Regions from separate parts of the Lysinibacillus sp. RS11 genome, predicted to be linked through region 2. Evidence: a T-box and tRNA genes for the amino acid it is inferred to sense, from the RefSeq annotation. Region 2 holds a T-box; the other regions hold tRNA genes.

Region 1 (5,591 bases), 1.5 Mb from region 2:
GCCATCATTTAAAGAGTGCGTAATAGCTCACTGGTCGAGTGACGCTGCGCCGAAAATGTATCGGGGCTAAACGATTCACCGAAGCTGTGGATTGACATCTACGATGTCAGTGGTAGGAGAGCGTTCTAAGTGCGTTGAAGTCAGATCGGAAGGACTGGTGGAGCGCTTAGAAGTGAGAATGCCGGTATGAGTAGCGAAAGACGGGTGAGAATCCCGTCCACCGTATGACTAAGGTTTCCTGAGGAAGGCTCGTCCGCTCAGGGTTAGTCGGGACCTAAGCCGAGGCCGATAGGCGTAGGCGATGGACAACAGGTTGATATTCCTGTACCACCTCCTCACCGTTTGAGAAATGGGGGGACGCAGTAGGATAGGGTAAGCGCGCCGTTGGTTGTGCGCGTCCAAGCAGTAAGGCGTGTGTGTAGGCAAATCCGCACACTGTAACGTTGAGCTGTGATGGCGAGTCCGTATGGACGAAGTTCCTGATTTCACACTGCCAAGAAAAGCCTCTATCGAGGTGAGAGGTGCCCGTACCGCAAACCGACACAGGTAGTCGAGGAGAGAATCCTAAGGTGTGCGAGAGAACTCTCGTTAAGGAACTCGGCAAAATGACCCCGTAACTTCGGGAGAAGGGGTGCTCTTGAGCGTGCAAGCGCATGAGAGCCGCAGTGAATAGGCCCAGGCGACTGTTTAGCAAAAACACAGGTCTCTGCAAAACCGTAAGGTGACGTATAGGGGCTGACGCCTGCCCGGTGCTGGAAGGTTAAGAGGAGTGGTTAGCGCAAGCGAAGCTGCGAATTGAAGCCCCAGTAAACGGCGGCCGTAACTATAACGGTCCTAAGGTAGCGAAATTCCTTGTCGGGTAAGTTCCGACCCGCACGAAAGGCGTAACGATCTGGGCACTGTCTCAACGAGAGACTCGGTGAAATTATAGTACCTGTGAAGATGCAGGTTACCCGCGACAGGACGGAAAGACCCCGTGGAGCTTTACTGTAGCCTGATATTGAATTTTGGTACAACTTGTACAGGATAGGTAGGAGCCAGAGATCTCGGAGCGCCAGCTTCGAAGGAGGCGTCGGTGGGATACTACCCTGGTTGTATTGAAATTCTAACCCATGCCCCTTAGCGGGGCAGGAGACAGTGTCAGGCGGACAGTTTGACTGGGGCGGTCGCCTCCTAAAAGGTAACGGAGGCGCCCAAAGGTTCCCTCAGAATGGTTGGAAATCATTCGTAGAGTGTAAAGGCACAAGGGAGCTTGACTGCGAGACCTACAAGTCGAGCAGGGTCGAAAGACGGGCTTAGTGATCCGGTGGTTCCGCATGGAAGGGCCATCGCTCAACGGATAAAAGCTACCCCGGGGATAACAGGCTTATCTCCCCCAAGAGTCCACATCGACGGGGAGGTTTGGCACCTCGATGTCGGCTCATCGCATCCTGGGGCTGTAGTCGGTCCCAAGGGTTGGGCTGTTCGCCCATTAAAGCGGTACGCGAGCTGGGTTCAGAACGTCGTGAGACAGTTCGGTCCCTATCCGTCGTGGGCGTAGGAAATTTGAGAGGAGCTGTCCTTAGTACGAGAGGACCGGGATGGACACACCGCTGGTGTACCAGTTGTCTTGCCAAAGGCATCGCTGGGTAGCTATGTGTGGACGGGATAAGTGCTGAAAGCATCTAAGCATGAAGCCCCCCTCAAGATGAGATTTCCCATTACGCAAGTAAGTAAGATCCCTCAAAGACGATGAGGTAGATAGGTTCGAGGTGGAAGTGTGGTGACACATGGAGCTGACGAATACTAATCGATCGAGGACTTAACCAAAATGTTTGAAACATTCAATGCACGTTTATCCAGTTTTGAAAGAACAAGAAAGTTTTTTAAAAAAAGCTTGCAATTATAACAAAATGTGTTATAATAAATCTTGTCTTTAAAATAGTCTAGTGATGATGGCAAAGAGGTCACACCCGTTCCCATACCGAACACGGAAGTTAAGCTCTTTAGCGCCGATGGTAGTTGGGGGCTTCCCCCTGTGAGAGTAGGACGTCGCTAGGCATTATACCCAGGAGGATTAGCTCAGCTGGGAGAGCACCTGCCTTACAAGCAGGGGGTCGGCGGTTCGAGCCCGTCATCCTCCACCATTTGCCGGTGTAGCTCAGTTGGTAGAGCAACTGACTTGTAATCAGTAGGTCGTGGGTTCGACTCCTATCGCCGGCACCATAGTTTTGAGCCATTAGCTCAGTTGGTAGAGCATCTGACTTTTAATCAGAGGGTCGAAGGTTCGAGTCCTTCATGGCTCACCATTTAATTGCCAACAAAATATGCGGGTGTGGCGGAATTGGCAGACGCACTAGACTTAGGATCTAGCGCCGCAAGGCGTGGGGGTTCGACTCCCTTCACCCGCACCATTTTTAGAATTTCATAATTGCCAGGATAAATAAATCTTATGCACATGCGGAAGTAGTTCAGTGGTAGAACACCACCTTGCCAAGGTGGGGGTCGCGAGTTCGAACCTCGTCTTCCGCTCCAAATGTGCCGGGGTGGCGGAACTGGCAGACGCACAGGACTTAAAATCCTGCGGTAGGTGACTACCGTGCCGGTTCGATTCCGGCCCTCGGCACCATTTTATTTTTATAATTAGCGCCCGTAGCTCAATTGGATAGAGCGTCTGACTACGGATCAGAAGGTTGTGGGTTCGACTCCTGCCGGGCGCGCCAATAAAACAAACGGAATGTAGCTCAGCTTGGTAGAGCACTTGGTTTGGGACCAAGGGGTCGTAGGTTCGAATCCTGTCATTCCGACCATTTTTTCTTAAATTTTGGGGCCTTAGCTCAGCTGGGAGAGCGCCTGCCTTGCACGCAGGAGGTCAGCGGTTCGATCCCGCTAGGCTCCACCAATTAAAATAAATGAACCTTGAAAACTGAACAAGCAAAACGTAATCAATAAAGTTTTTAGTAGCTAACCTTGAGTTAGTGAACGAAACAAAATTTTGGACATCAAACATGATGCCAGCAAAACAATTTGAGCTAATCAAATTTCTTTTTATGGAGAGTTTGATCCTGGCTCAGGACGAACGCTGGCGGCGTGCCTAATACATGCAAGTCGAGCGGACAGAGAAGGAGCTTGCTCCTTTGATGTTAGCGGCGGACGGGTGAGTAACACGTGGGCAACCTACCTTATAGTTTGGGATAACTCCGGGAAACCGGGGCTAATACCGAATAATCTATTTTACTTCATGGTGAAATACTGAAAGACGGTTTCGGCTGTCGCTATAAGATGGGCCCGCGGCGCATTAGCTAGTTGGTGAGGTAACGGCTCACCAAGGCGACGATGCGTAGCCGACCTGAGAGGGTGATCGGCCACACTGGGACTGAGACACGGCCCAGACTCCTACGGGAGGCAGCAGTAGGGAATCTTCCACAATGGGCGAAAGCCTGATGGAGCAACGCCGCGTGAGTGAAGAAGGTTTTCGGATCGTAAAACTCTGTTGTAAGGGAAGAACAAGTACAGTAGTAACTGGCTGTACCTTGACGGTACCTTATTAGAAAGCCACGGCTAACTACGTGCCAGCAGCCGCGGTAATACGTAGGTGGCAAGCGTTGTCCGGAATTATTGGGCGTAAAGCGCGCGCAGGCGGTCCTTTAAGTCTGATGTGAAAGCCCACGGCTCAACCGTGGAGGGTCATTGGAAACTGGGGGACTTGAGTGCAGAAGAGGAAAGTGGAATTCCAAGTGTAGCGGTGAAATGCGTAGAGATTTGGAGGAACACCAGTGGCGAAGGCGACTTTCTGGTCTGTAACTGACGCTGAGGCGCGAAAGCGTGGGGAGCAAACAGGATTAGATACCCTGGTAGTCCACGCCGTAAACGATGAGTGCTAAGTGTTAGGGGGTTTCCGCCCCTTAGTGCTGCAGCTAACGCATTAAGCACTCCGCCTGGGGAGTACGGTCGCAAGACTGAAACTCAAAGGAATTGACGGGGGCCCGCACAAGCGGTGGAGCATGTGGTTTAATTCGAAGCAACGCGAAGAACCTTACCAGGTCTTGACATCCCGTTGACCACTGTAGAGATATGGTTTTCCCTTCGGGGACAACGGTGACAGGTGGTGCATGGTTGTCGTCAGCTCGTGTCGTGAGATGTTGGGTTAAGTCCCGCAACGAGCGCAACCCTTGATCTTAGTTGCCATCATTTAGTTGGGCACTCTAAGGTGACTGCCGGTGACAAACCGGAGGAAGGTGGGGATGACGTCAAATCATCATGCCCCTTATGACCTGGGCTACACACGTGCTACAATGGACGATACAAACGGTTGCCAACTCGCGAGAGGGAGCTAATCCGATAAAGTCGTTCTCAGTTCGGATTGTAGGCTGCAACTCGCCTACATGAAGCCGGAATCGCTAGTAATCGCGGATCAGCATGCCGCGGTGAATACGTTCCCGGGCCTTGTACACACCGCCCGTCACACCACGAGAGTTTGTAACACCCGAAGTCGGTGGGGTAACCTTTTGGAGCCAGCCGCCGAAGGTGGGATAGATGATTGGGGTGAAGTCGTAACAAGGTAGCCGTATCGGAAGGTGCGGCTGGATCACCTCCTTTCTAAGGATATTTTCGGAATACAAACCTAGGGTTTGTAAGATTACGTTTTGCGTTCAGTTTTGAAGGTTTATGAAAAAAATAAAACTTCTAAGAGGGCCTATAGCTCAGCTGGTTAGAGCGCACGCCTGATAAGCGTGAGGTCGATGGTTCGAGTCCATTTAGGCCCACCATATATACCTCTTGGGGCCTTAGCTCAGCTGGGAGAGCGCCTGCCTTGCACGCAGGAGGTCAGCGGTTCGATCCCGCTAGGCTCCACCATTTTTTTGTTCTTTGAAAACTGGATAAAACGACATTGAAATTGTAACAAACACATTTATTTTTTTAAGTTTTTTATAGGCTTAATAACTTGGTTAAGTTATTAAGGGCGCACGGCGAATGCCTTGGCACTAGGAGCCGAAGAAGGACGGCACTAACACCGATATGCTTCGGGGAGCTGTAAGTGAGCTTTGATCCGGAGATTTCCGAATGGGGGAACCCACTACGTTTAATCGCGTAGTATCTTGACGTGAATACATAGCGTCTTGAAGGCAGACCCAGGGAACTGAAACATCTAAGTACCTGGAGGAAGAGAAAGAAAAATCGATTCCCTGAGTAGCGGCGAGCGAAACGGGAAGAGCCCAAACCAAGAGGCTTGCCTCTTGGGGTTGTAGGACACTCAATACGGAGTTACAAAAGAGCGAGTTAGATGAAGCGACTTGGAAAGGTCCGCCAGAGCAGGTAAAAGCCCTGTAGTCGAAAGTTCGTTCTCTCCTGAGTGGATCCTGAGTACGGCGGAACACGTGAAATTCCGTCGGAATCCGGGAGGACCATCTCCCAAGGCTAAATACTACCTAGTGACCGATAGTGAACCAGTACCGTGAGGGAAAGGTGAAAAGCACCCCGGAAGGGGAGTGAAAGAGATCCTGAAACCGTGTGCCTACAAGTAGTTAGAGCCCGTTAATGGGTGATAGCGTGCCTTTTGTAGAATGAACCGGCGAGTTACGATTACGTGCGAGGTTAAGCTTTAGAAGGCG
Region 2 (5,591 bases):
CCTCACGTACAGTTGGCCATGCTGCCACTGTGATTGATTCACCTTCATGAGGTAAGTGCTGCCAGATTTCTTCCGTAATGAATGGCATGAATGGGTGTAATAGACGCATCGTTTGATCTAAAACATAAGCTAAAATAGAACGAGTTGTTTTCTTAGCTGCTTCATCATCACCGTATAACGGTAATTTCGCCATTTCAATATACCAAGAACAGAAATCATCCCAAATGAAGTTATACAGCTCGCGGCCAACTTCACCAAATTCGTAGCGCTCTGCAAGAGATGTTACACGTTCAATTGTTTCATTCAAGCGAGTAAGAATCCATTTATCGGCAACTGATTTTTCACCAGTTAAGTCGATTTCATCATATGTCATACCTTCCATGTTCATTAAAGCGAAACGAGAGGCATTCCAAATCTTATTAGAGAAGTTCCATACAGCTTCTACTTTTTCAGTTGTATAGCGTAAATCTTGACCAGGTGATGATCCAGTAGCTAAGAAGTAACGTAATGAATCGGCACCGTATTGATCAATAACGTCCATAGGGTCTACACCATTGCCAAGTGATTTACTCATCTTGCGTCCTTCACCATCACGTACTAAACCGTGAATTAATACATCTTTGAATGGGCGCTGACCTGTAAATTCAAGACCTTGGAAAATCATTCGAGATACCCAGAAGAAAATAATATCATAACCAGTTACAAGTGTGCTTGTTGGATAGTAACGTTTATATTCTTCATTTGTCTCATCTGGCCAACCCATTGTTGAAAATGGCCATAGCGCTGAAGAGAACCATGTATCTAATACGTCTTCATCTTGTGTCCAATTCTCTGCATCTGCTGGCGCTTCTTTTCCTACGTAAATCTCACCTGTTTCATTGTGATACCATGCTGGGATTTGATGACCCCACCATAATTGGCGAGAGATACACCAGTCACGGATATTTTCCATCCAGCGAGAATATGTGTTTTCAAAACGAGATGGTACGAAGTTTACTTTTCCTTCTTCATCTTGTTGAAGCGCAAGTGAAGCATCAGCAAGTGGTTGCATTTTTACGAACCATTGTGCTGAAAGATATGGCTCTACAACAGCACCAGAACGTTCAGAGTGACCTACTGAATGGGTATGCTCTTCAATGCGAATAAGCACGCCTGCCTCTTGTAGATCAGCTACAATTTGCTTACGGCATTCAAAACGGTCCATACCATTATACTTGCCAGCAAGCTCGTTCATTGTACCATCTTCATGCATTACAAGAATACGTTCTAAGTTGTGGCGGTTCCCAACCTCAAAGTCGTTTGGATCATGTGCCGGTGTCATTTTTACAACTCCAGTACCAAATTCCATATCTACGTAGTCATCTGCTACGATAGGGATTTCACGACCAACAATTGGTAAAATAACTGTTTTACCAATTAAGTGTTGATAACGCTCATCATTCGGGTGAACTGCTACTCCCGAGTCACCTAGCATTGTTTCAGGGCGTGTTGTCGCTACTTCCACAAATCCTGAGCCATCAGCTAATGGGTATTTCATGTGATAGAAAGCACCTTGAACATCATGATAGATAACTTCAATATCTGATAACGCTGTTTTCGCAGCAGGGTCCCAGTTAATAATACGTTCACCACGATAGATTAAACCTTTTTCATATAATTGAATGAACACGGTTTTAACTGCATCGGAAAGACCTTTATCAAGTGTGAAACGCTCACGAGAATAATCTAATGCAAGGCCAAGCTTCGCCCATTGGTCGCGAATATGACTAGCGTACTCCTCTTTCCATTCCCATGTTTTTTCGAGGAATTTTTCACGACCTAAATCATAACGTGTAATATTATCTTCACGCAGTTTAGCCTCTACTTTTGCTTGTGTCGCTATACCTGCATGGTCCATTCCAGGTAACCAAAGTGCATCATACCCTTGCATGCGCTTCATACGAATTAAAATATCTTGTAACGTTGTATCCCAAGCATGACCAAGATGTAGTTTACCTGTTACATTCGGTGGTGGAATAACGATTGAATAAGGTTCCTTTTCACTCGTAGGCTGTGCCTCGAAAAATTTCCCTTGTAACCACCATTCATAACGACCCGCTTCAATGGACAGCGGATCATATTTTGTTGGCATTGAGATGTTTTCTGTCATTTTGACTCCTCCAGTTGATTCATTAGTTTCACCAATGTGAGATCGTACCAATCATTCTGTTTTATGTCTCATACCGAGGCACATTGACCAGAAGATTTAATGAAAATAAAAAAACTCCTAACGTCTAAAAGGACGAAGGAGTTTAAATTCGCGGTACCACCTTTAATTCCAGCAGAGGCGAGTTAAGCAGTCACTTTACACACATTCCATCAGGAAATAGCATGCACTACTTTGCTTAAGCCTTTTACTACTGGCTCTCAATTCGGTAACGGTGTTTAACCGGCTTTAACTACTGTTAGTTCACTAAAGCTGCTCGAGGGCTACATTCAATTAGGTACATATAGAAACTTTTCAGCTACCGTTTCCTCTCTTAAAATGTACTATTAATTTACTCTTCCCTGTCATAGCATCTATATTCGACTTTTTCACATTGTACCGCAGAATCGTACAATTTTTCAAGTGATTTAGTCATTTTTTAGGAAGCACTACAAAGTAAGTAGAAAAGGAAGTGAAAATTCAAATGCGACGACGTAAGTATAATCCCTGGCTTTTACCACCATGGATACGACAAGTTCGTTTTTATTGTAGAACGATCATCGTGCCAATTTGTGCTTTTCAATTTATACGTGTCATCATTATTCCAACATCCGGTGATTTCATCATCCTATTGCTCTTGCTACTTCTATGCTATTTACTTTTGAATGATATTATTTAAAACACGAACCTTTAGCGGTGTATAGTCTTCCGTTAAATCCCAAATCATTGATGGAACTTCATGCCAAGAGCTAGACTCACGAACTACAATATGACTTGAGGATTCTCTCAACACTGTTTTTTGCTCAATCGATGTAGTTTTTTCTTTTTTGGCTGAAGCTACTGTAGCTTCAGACTTTTCCTTTTGTGCTGAAAATGTTACAGCTTTTGATTTTTCTTCTTGTATCGAAGCAACTACAGCTGCAGGTTGTTTTACTTGCGCTGTTTCTTCTACAAGCGTAACCTTCTCTATTTGGGCTGAAGCATTTACAGCGATAGACTGTTCTTCTAAAACATGAGCTTTTTCAAATGTTTGCTCATGCTCATTAAAAATACTTGTAACCGTCCATTCGAGCTGACACATTTGATTTGTCAGTGTAGGTCGAATATCCTTGACCATTAAATCTTCAATAGCAGAATCCCTAGGTAAATCCACATTTAAAGGAACTGCATACTCAAAATACCCAGTATCTCCTTGAATATCAAGTGTATCAATTTGTACTAATTCTTCATCATCCATGAAAGCTTGCATGTCTCGAAAATCAAAGCGAACATGTGCAGTGATGTGATAAATACCCATTAATCTTAGTGAATCTTCTAGCTGCATTGTCTGCCACCTCGGTTTAATTTGCACAGCTGCTATTTCTGTTGGGCAGCCATAACCAGGAAAACAGAAAGTTTCACTCATATTCCAAGTTTTGTGTTCGATAATAATCCCTCCCCTTGCATCATATGAAGCTTCGGAGATTAATATGCTATAAGAATAGTAAATAAGGGTACTGATGATCAAGAAGGTTTTTCGACGCTCATCCCTTCTTGATAACTAATATAATTGCTTACAAAAGTTCACGTAGAAATTTTTATTTTTTCATTAAAAATGGCATACTAGAAAATACTTCTAGCATGCCATTTTACTGTTGGTTTAACAGCTTTATTATACATTCACCAATTTAATTTTATTTGCTACACGATCTGTTAACATTTGTGTTGCTTTTGGTACGATTGGCTTAAAGATTGGATTTAAAACAGGACCAGCTAATCCTCCTGCCTTTACTTCTAAATAGCCTGTCATTTTTGTATGATCTGCATCAATACTTTCTGCAAGGAAATAACCGTTCCCTGAAAAGTTATCAGAAAGTCCCTTTAATTCGAAAGTTACTTTAGTAGGTGCTAACCACTCTAAAATAGTAATTTCTACTTCAACTGTTTTTTTCAGAACACCGACGTTACCTTTAAACGTCCATGTTGAATGTTTTTCATCAATCATTTCATGTGCATTATAACCTGGGACAAGCTTTGCCCATTTTTCCATATCACTGACGAAATCCCATACATTTTCAATTCCTACGGGTACTTCGACTATGTGTGTGCCTGTTGCCATATCAATTCACTACTTTCTTTTATGAATAGATATATTATAAACGATTTCGCCCACAATTTGGCTATGCTGAAAGTTTTAATTTTGACAAAAAAAAATCTTCCAGTAAAAACGCTCGTCTTCCGATTTACAAAATTCAGAAAATCCATTCAAGATAAATCCATAGCTGTATTAAAGTGAGACTTTGAGTTGTTGCTCTCTATTTACATGCTACTTTCACGTAGAGTATGTTGATCGCTGTTTCACTTTTGCAGACACCTACTTTCCACTATGTAATTATCTGTATAAAATTATTACCTTTAAGGAATTTCATATTTTTACCTATGTACTGCTGCTTTTTCAGCTATCTAACTAATAGAGCAATTAAACAGGTTTACGAAGTGTTTTATCATGGATAAGCCAATGATTAGATTAGTGGAGGTTTAGACTTCATCGTCTCACCCTGCTGTAACAGTAAATCTTTCTTGCTAGTCATACCTGTTCATATTACCTAATATGTATAAATGTAGTATACTAGAACGAAATGTCCGATTATTCAGTCATTAAAACAACATAGCAATTAAGTTTAAGAACAATATTTTAGCTTGTTCAACTATTGGGCAAAATTATGTAGTTTAATCTTCTATAAGTATTAAAAGGCGCAAGCTGAATAGGGATAAATGGAGGGAAATATGGTGAAAAAACAACGTTCAAACAAAATATTAATTTTATTCGAGTTGATTTTTTATGCAGTATTACCTTATTTTATATGGAATTTTGGTAGAGAGCCTTTAGGTGATTATACAGCAATGCTAATTTCAACCATTCCCGGGATTGTTTATACCATTTACCGCTTTATTTTAGATAAGCAATTTAACATTACAGGCTTATTAATTTTATGCTCTCTAACACTAGGTACGACGGTTAATTTGCTATCAGGTTCAGCAGAGCAAATGATTTGGAATGGTGTATATCTAAGTCTCTTCTATACATTTCTTTATATTGTTACGCTAATGATTAAGCGTCCTCTTTCTTTATATTTTGCTGTTGATTTTGTATATTTGCAAGGTTATGCACGAATGGAGAGCCGAGCATTATTTTTTCAAAAAGGCATCTTTAAATGGTTTCAATTTATTCAGGTTATTTTCATCATAAGAGGACTTTTTATGGCAGGATTAACAGTATACCTACTCCAAAAATACGGAATTGATGGTTATGGTGGCATGTTGATATATAAGCAAATCGCAGGTTGGGCTTTCTCGATTTTACTTATAGGTATGTTCTTTTATATAAATGTCCCAGTACGAAACTTTTTTGCTCAGCAACAAAATA
Region 3 (5,591 bases), 1.2 Mb from region 2:
GCAGTCATGCCTTCTAATATATAGCCTTGTTCAATTAAACGATTATTCATCTCAGGGTCAACACGAAATTCCTGCGTGACCTTTTCCTCAATACTTACCTTTACAGTCGCTGGGTCTAATGTAACTTGCAACTTATCAGAAATATTCTCGTACTTCAACGCTACGGTATGTTCACCAATTAGTAATTTACTTAAATCTGCGAATATGGAGAAATCCTTCGATGTCTGTGCTTGTATAACAAGCGGCATCGGTCCTTTTATTGTAACATCCACAGTCTTTGGTATCCCTGTAACAATAAGGTTCTTATCGTCGTAAAAAACATCTACTGGTACATCGCGAATTACCGTTGTTTGCTCACTTGTTATTGTTTTACTTAAAGGAGATAATTCAGTACGAACGGAGAAAAATAACAAACAAGCTAGAACTAATGCGATGATTCGTAACACCCAAGGGCTATCCATCATTTTATCCATTCTTTTTCCCCCTCCAAGTCAACTTAGAGGCTGCATTTGATTCTTGTGTTGATCCGAACCACATTTTACGTAACAGACCTTCGAATTCCTCTAGAGTAAGATTTCGGTGTAGATTACCATTCAGTGTAATACTGATGGCACCAGTTTCCTCTGATACAACAATAGTAATGGCATCTGTCACTTCACTTAAGCCAAGTGCAGCACGGTGGCGTGTCCCAAGCTCTTTTGAGATAAACGGGCTTTCAGAAAGCGGTAAATAACAGGCTGCTGCCGTTACTTTATCTTTCTGCATAATAACCGCTCCATCATGAAGTGGTGTATTAGGTATAAAAATGTTGATCAGTAACTCTGATGAAATTTCAGCATTTAGACCTATGCCTGTTTCGATATATTCATTTAGACCAGTTTCCTTCTCAATAGAAATTAACGCCCCAATACGACGTTTGGCCATATAACTAACAGATTTCTTCATGGCCTCAATAAGTCTGGTTTGCTCTTCCTCCACTTGACTAGTTGAACGTTGGAATAACTTACCTCGACCAATTTGTTCAAGACCACGTCTTATTTCAGGTTGGAAAATGATAATAATCGCCAAGAAACCGAACTCGATGACTTGATTTAGCATCCAACCTAAAGTTTGTAACCCTAAATAATCAGTAGCGATGCGCGCAATAATAATCACGAAAATTCCTTTTAATAATTGGACAGCCTTCGTACCTTTAATGAGGGTTAAAATTTTATAAACAACGTACCAAACAAGCAGTACATCTATGAAGTTAATAACAATATTCACGGGTGTTAAATCTGTGAATTGTTCGATAATTTGCATGTGGCATCCCCCACTTTTCATTGCGAATACATACACATTTTAGTATAGCACATCCTTAACAAATGTAACTTTTTTCAAATAAAAAGTCTACTCAAAAGAGTAGACCTTTCAGCCTCTCACGTGCACTATCTTTTAGGACGTATAGAGTGTTATTTAGTTTCTTGGTTCTCTTCGAATGTTATGGCATCTTTTACTGAATTTTTGATCGTATACCAGAGCCATTCGAATGCTTCGTCAATTTCCTCTATTTTACCTGAAACAACTGCTGAAGATGCCATATACTGTCCGTTAATAACTGTGACATTGCCATCCACTTCACCTTCAACAATTAAATCACCATTTTTAACAACAATGTCGCCTTTTACAACTTCTCCCTCAGGCACAATAACCGTCTGCCCTTCAACAACTAGGTTTGGTTGTGTGGTCACGGAGAAATGCTGGTCATCCATAAAATTACCAAGTAAAGTTGCACTCATGAATAAACAAAAAACTGCTGCTGCCACAAAGAACGGATGCCGGCGAATCCATTTTTGTATGCCTACACGACTTTTGGGTTTCGGTAAACGAGCCATCACAGCTTCTTCAAAATGCGGAGGTGCTGTAATATGGGAAGCACTCTTCACAAAGGCGATTGTTTCACTCAATTCCTGCATCAATTGTTTACAATCACTGCATGTATGCAAATGTTGTTTTAACTCTTGCTCATGCTCACGACTAATGTCACCATCTAAATAATCATGCATATAGTCTATAATATGCTCTGGACAAGTATTCATGACGCTTCCCCTCCTACAGATTGTTTAATTGCTTACGTAATGCTTCACGTCCGCGGTGAATTCTCGTTTTCACCGTTCCAAGAGGCATATCTAAAATCTCACTAATTTCCTGCAACGATAATTCTTCAATATATTTCAACACTATAACTGAACGGTATTTATCCGGCAAACATCCAATCTCATATTGAATCCGATCTTGTAATTCCATTTGCTCTACCTGTTCCTCTGGTAGCTGATCATCTGCTGCGATTTGCGAATACATATCAAGCCCTTCTGTACCAGCTACTTCCGCATCTAAATAATAATCCGGCTTTTTCTTCCGGATGCGGTCTATACAGAGATTTGTCGCTATACGATAAAGCCACGTCGAAAATTTTCTTTTCTGATCAAAAGTATGCAAGTTCATATAGGCACGAACAAACGCTTCCTGAGCAATATCCTCAGATTCTTGCTTGTTTGCTAACATCCTATAGCATACTTGGTACAGTTTGTGCTGATAGAGACTCACAATATCGGCAAATGCGTTTTGATCGCCCTTAAGCACTTGTTTTATTTTCTTGTTTACGAACGCATCCATTGTGTTGATTTCTCCACCTTTACAACTGTCTTATACTATACGACCCAACTATAAGAAAAGTTTCATTTTGTTATTAATTATATCAAAAGATTTTTATACATTGTGGCAATAGGCAAATTTTTGTTAAATTTCTTTAAACTAGTGTTTCACCAAATAAAGAACCCATTAATGCAACAGCAACATCTGCTGTTCTATTCTTTTCATCTAAAATCGGATTAACCTCAACAAATTCAGCAGATGTTAGCATACCTGATTCCTGAATCATTTCCATCGCTAAATGACTTTCTCGATACGTAATACCACCAGGTACAGGTGTCCCCACCCCTGGCGTATAAAGTGGATCTAACCCATCTAAATCGAGTGATAAATGCAAACCATCTACATTGCGCTCTCTTAAATAGGCCAGAGCATCTTCCATTACACGCGTCATACCAAGACGATCTATCTCATGCATTGAGTACACCTTGATTCCTTGTTGACGAATCAATTCACGCTCTCCTGGATCTACAGAACGTGCCCCAATAATAATAACGTTTTCCGGTTTAATTTTTGGCGCATAATTACGAATTTGCACTAAGCGTTCATGACCGAGCCCAATGCTAACAGCTAACGGCATACCATGTATATTACCAGACGGTGTCGTTTCAGGAGTATTTAAATCAGCATGTGCATCAAACCAGATAACGCCTAAGTTTTTGTAATGCTCGCCAAGCCCTGCAAGTGTACCAATAGCAATACTATGATCACCACCAAATACAAGTGGAAACTTCTTCTGTTCCAATGCTTCATTTACATTGTTTGCTAAAGATGTACTTACATCAATAACTTCCTCTAAATTTAATAGTTGTTTATCCACAATAGTACCTTCTTGTTTCTGACTAACACGTATATCCCCTTGATCCTGTACCTCATGACCAATTGCCTCTAAGCGTTCTACAACACCTGCGTAGCGAATAGCACTTGGTCCCATATCTACTCCTCTACGTGTTTGCCCATAATCAGTAGGCACACCAATAATAGAAATATTTAATTTATTCATCTTTCCATACCCCCTTTGAGTTGTAAGACTATTGTAAAGCCTACATCTACCTTGGCTCAACTCAACAGTTTTTCGCATATTTATACAACTAAAATCTAGTCTTCATTAAAAGGTTTGTTGTCATGAAAGCATATGGCGCGAAGGAAGGCGAGAAGCTACGGTCGCTTTGTTGTCGTCACAGAGCAAAACTTTCTGGAGGAATAGCCGTGAGATCTCAGACACCGCAGGAGCGAAGTATGAGCAACGAGGAGGCTTTAGACTATGTTTGTAGAAAGCGCTCTCCCGGAGTAGAATGTGCAGTTAAGTACATATTTCGATGAAGAGTCAGAAAAAAAACATAAAAAAAATCTCCTACTGTTTTCAGCAAGAGATTAGTATCTGTAGTTAATGTAACACTTTTGAATAAGTTTTATTCTATAAAAAAGTGAGCCATGAAGGACTCGAACCTTCGACCCTCTGATTAAAAGTCAGATGCTCTACCAACTGAGCTAATGGCTCATAAAAGAAAAAAATGGCTGGGGTACTAGGATTCGAACCTAGGCATGACGGAATCAAAATCCGTTGCCTTACCGCTTGGCTATACCCCAATCATTTATAAAAACTGGTGGAGGGGGACGGATTCGAACCGCCGAACCCTAAGGAGCGGATTTACAGTCCGCCGCGTTTAGCCACTTCGCTACCCCTCCGAAATAACACATTATGGTGGAGGATGACGGGCTCGAACCGCCGACCCTCTGCTTGTAAGGCAGATGCTCTCCCAGCTGAGCTAATCCTCCATAGAAACAGGTGTTTATTTCTTAACAGTTTATATTCTTTTTAAGCCTTCGCATTACTACAAAGCTTTTAAAATGGTGACCCCTACGGGATTCGAACCCGTGTTACCGCCGTGAAAGGGCGGTGTCTTAACCACTTGACCAAGGGGCCATTTTTCAATGTCTCAAACAAGACAATATTTATTCTAACACTATTTGTTTTTTAATGCAACACTTTTTTAAAATTATTTATATGTATAAGATTATCTTAAAAATGAGCAAAAAAATGGCTCCGAAGGCAGGACTCGAACCTGCGACAACCTGATTAACAGTCAGGTGCTACTACCAACTGAGCTACTTCGGAACAATAGTATTCAATTTGGTTTTTAAAACCTCTTAAGTACATTTATTATTATAGCAAGCACACTAAATTATGCAATACTTTTTGTGAAAATTTTTATATTTTTTGTCGAAGCCTTCCTGGACATTAACAAATACCATAATAGTTCTCTATTAAATCTAATATTTCTATCCTATGTATAAAATATTCTTGCTGTATATTATTGTAATTGTTAAAATGAGAATAGTTTTATGAATTTTCTATTAAATTTGTTTGGGGGAGGAATGTTCACATGGTAACAAACGATTTAATTGCACCAGAATTTTATAATATTACAGAGGAGTTAGAGAAATTTTCCCAGGATAATGACCGTCAAGCAATACGATGGCTAAATACTCAACAAGAGCGCCAGACAATTTCCTATGTTGAGCTTGTACAAAAAATGAATCAATACGCGCATGCCTTTACGAAGAAGGGGCTTCAAAAGGGAGATCGCGTATTAGTTATTATTCCACGTTTGCCTGAGGCTTACTTTGTCTTCCTTGGCTGCCTAAAAGCTGGTATTGTTCCTATTTCATGTTCAGAAATGTTACGTGCTAGTGATTTAGAGTATCGTATGGAGCACTCTTCTGCAAGTGCCGTAATTGCCTATGAAGCGTTCATTGGTGAGGTTGATCGTATTACTTCTTCAGTAGAGGCTTTAAATAATAAATTGATTATAGGTTCTGCTATAGGTGATTGGACATCTTTAAATGAATTGGCTAGTACACAGCCAGATACATTTACGGCAGCTGCTACTAAACGA

The links. The T-box of region 2 lies ahead of AB9L17_RS17700 (valine--tRNA ligase). A T-box ahead of a tRNA ligase gene usually reads a tRNA of that ligase, here a tRNA-Val.
Region 1: it encodes a tRNA-Val, which carries the amino acid that the T-box ahead of AB9L17_RS17700 (valine--tRNA ligase) is inferred to sense. The anticodon was not compared.
Region 3: it encodes a tRNA-Val, which carries the amino acid that the T-box ahead of AB9L17_RS17700 (valine--tRNA ligase) is inferred to sense. The anticodon was not compared.

Annotation. Positions count from the first base shown of each region.
Region 1 is NZ_CP168124.1:105,969-111,559, forward strand. It holds rRNA gene AB9L17_RS00615 (23S ribosomal RNA) at 1-1,809, shown strand, start outside; rRNA gene rrf (5S ribosomal RNA) at 1,925-2,040, shown strand; tRNA gene AB9L17_RS00625 (tRNA-Val) at 2,051-2,126, shown strand; tRNA gene AB9L17_RS00630 (tRNA-Thr) at 2,130-2,205, shown strand; tRNA gene AB9L17_RS00635 (tRNA-Lys) at 2,213-2,288, shown strand; tRNA gene AB9L17_RS00640 (tRNA-Leu) at 2,309-2,393, shown strand; tRNA gene AB9L17_RS00645 (tRNA-Gly) at 2,440-2,514, shown strand; tRNA gene AB9L17_RS00650 (tRNA-Leu) at 2,520-2,608, shown strand; tRNA gene AB9L17_RS00655 (tRNA-Arg) at 2,626-2,702, shown strand; tRNA gene AB9L17_RS00660 (tRNA-Pro) at 2,713-2,789, shown strand; tRNA gene AB9L17_RS00665 (tRNA-Ala) at 2,806-2,881, shown strand; rRNA gene AB9L17_RS00670 (16S ribosomal RNA) at 3,027-4,578, shown strand; tRNA gene AB9L17_RS00675 (tRNA-Ile) at 4,672-4,748, shown strand; tRNA gene AB9L17_RS00680 (tRNA-Ala) at 4,761-4,836, shown strand; rRNA gene AB9L17_RS00685 (23S ribosomal RNA) at 4,927-5,591, shown strand, end outside.
Region 2 is NZ_CP168124.1:3,429,393-3,434,983, forward strand. It holds gene AB9L17_RS17700 (valine--tRNA ligase) at 1-2,149, opposite strand, end outside; T-box leader at 2,275-2,563, opposite strand; gene AB9L17_RS17705 (valyl-tRNA synthetase) at 2,841-3,509, opposite strand; gene AB9L17_RS17710 (CoxG family protein) at 3,837-4,283, opposite strand; gene AB9L17_RS17715 (VC0807 family protein) at 4,952-5,591, shown strand, end outside.
Region 3 is NZ_CP168124.1:4,663,273-4,668,863, forward strand. It holds gene AB9L17_RS24020 (CdaR family protein) at 1-473, opposite strand, end outside; gene cdaA (diadenylate cyclase CdaA) at 466-1,302, opposite strand; gene AB9L17_RS24030 (anti-sigma factor family protein) at 1,452-2,078, opposite strand; gene sigW (RNA polymerase sigma factor SigW) at 2,092-2,655, opposite strand; gene rocF (arginase) at 2,789-3,694, opposite strand; tRNA gene AB9L17_RS24045 (tRNA-Lys) at 4,120-4,192, opposite strand; tRNA gene AB9L17_RS24050 (tRNA-Gln) at 4,207-4,281, opposite strand; tRNA gene AB9L17_RS24055 (tRNA-Tyr) at 4,297-4,380, opposite strand; tRNA gene AB9L17_RS24060 (tRNA-Val) at 4,395-4,470, opposite strand; tRNA gene AB9L17_RS24065 (tRNA-Glu) at 4,544-4,618, opposite strand; tRNA gene AB9L17_RS24070 (tRNA-Asn) at 4,734-4,810, opposite strand; gene mbcS (acyl-CoA synthetase MbcS) at 5,079-5,591, shown strand, end outside.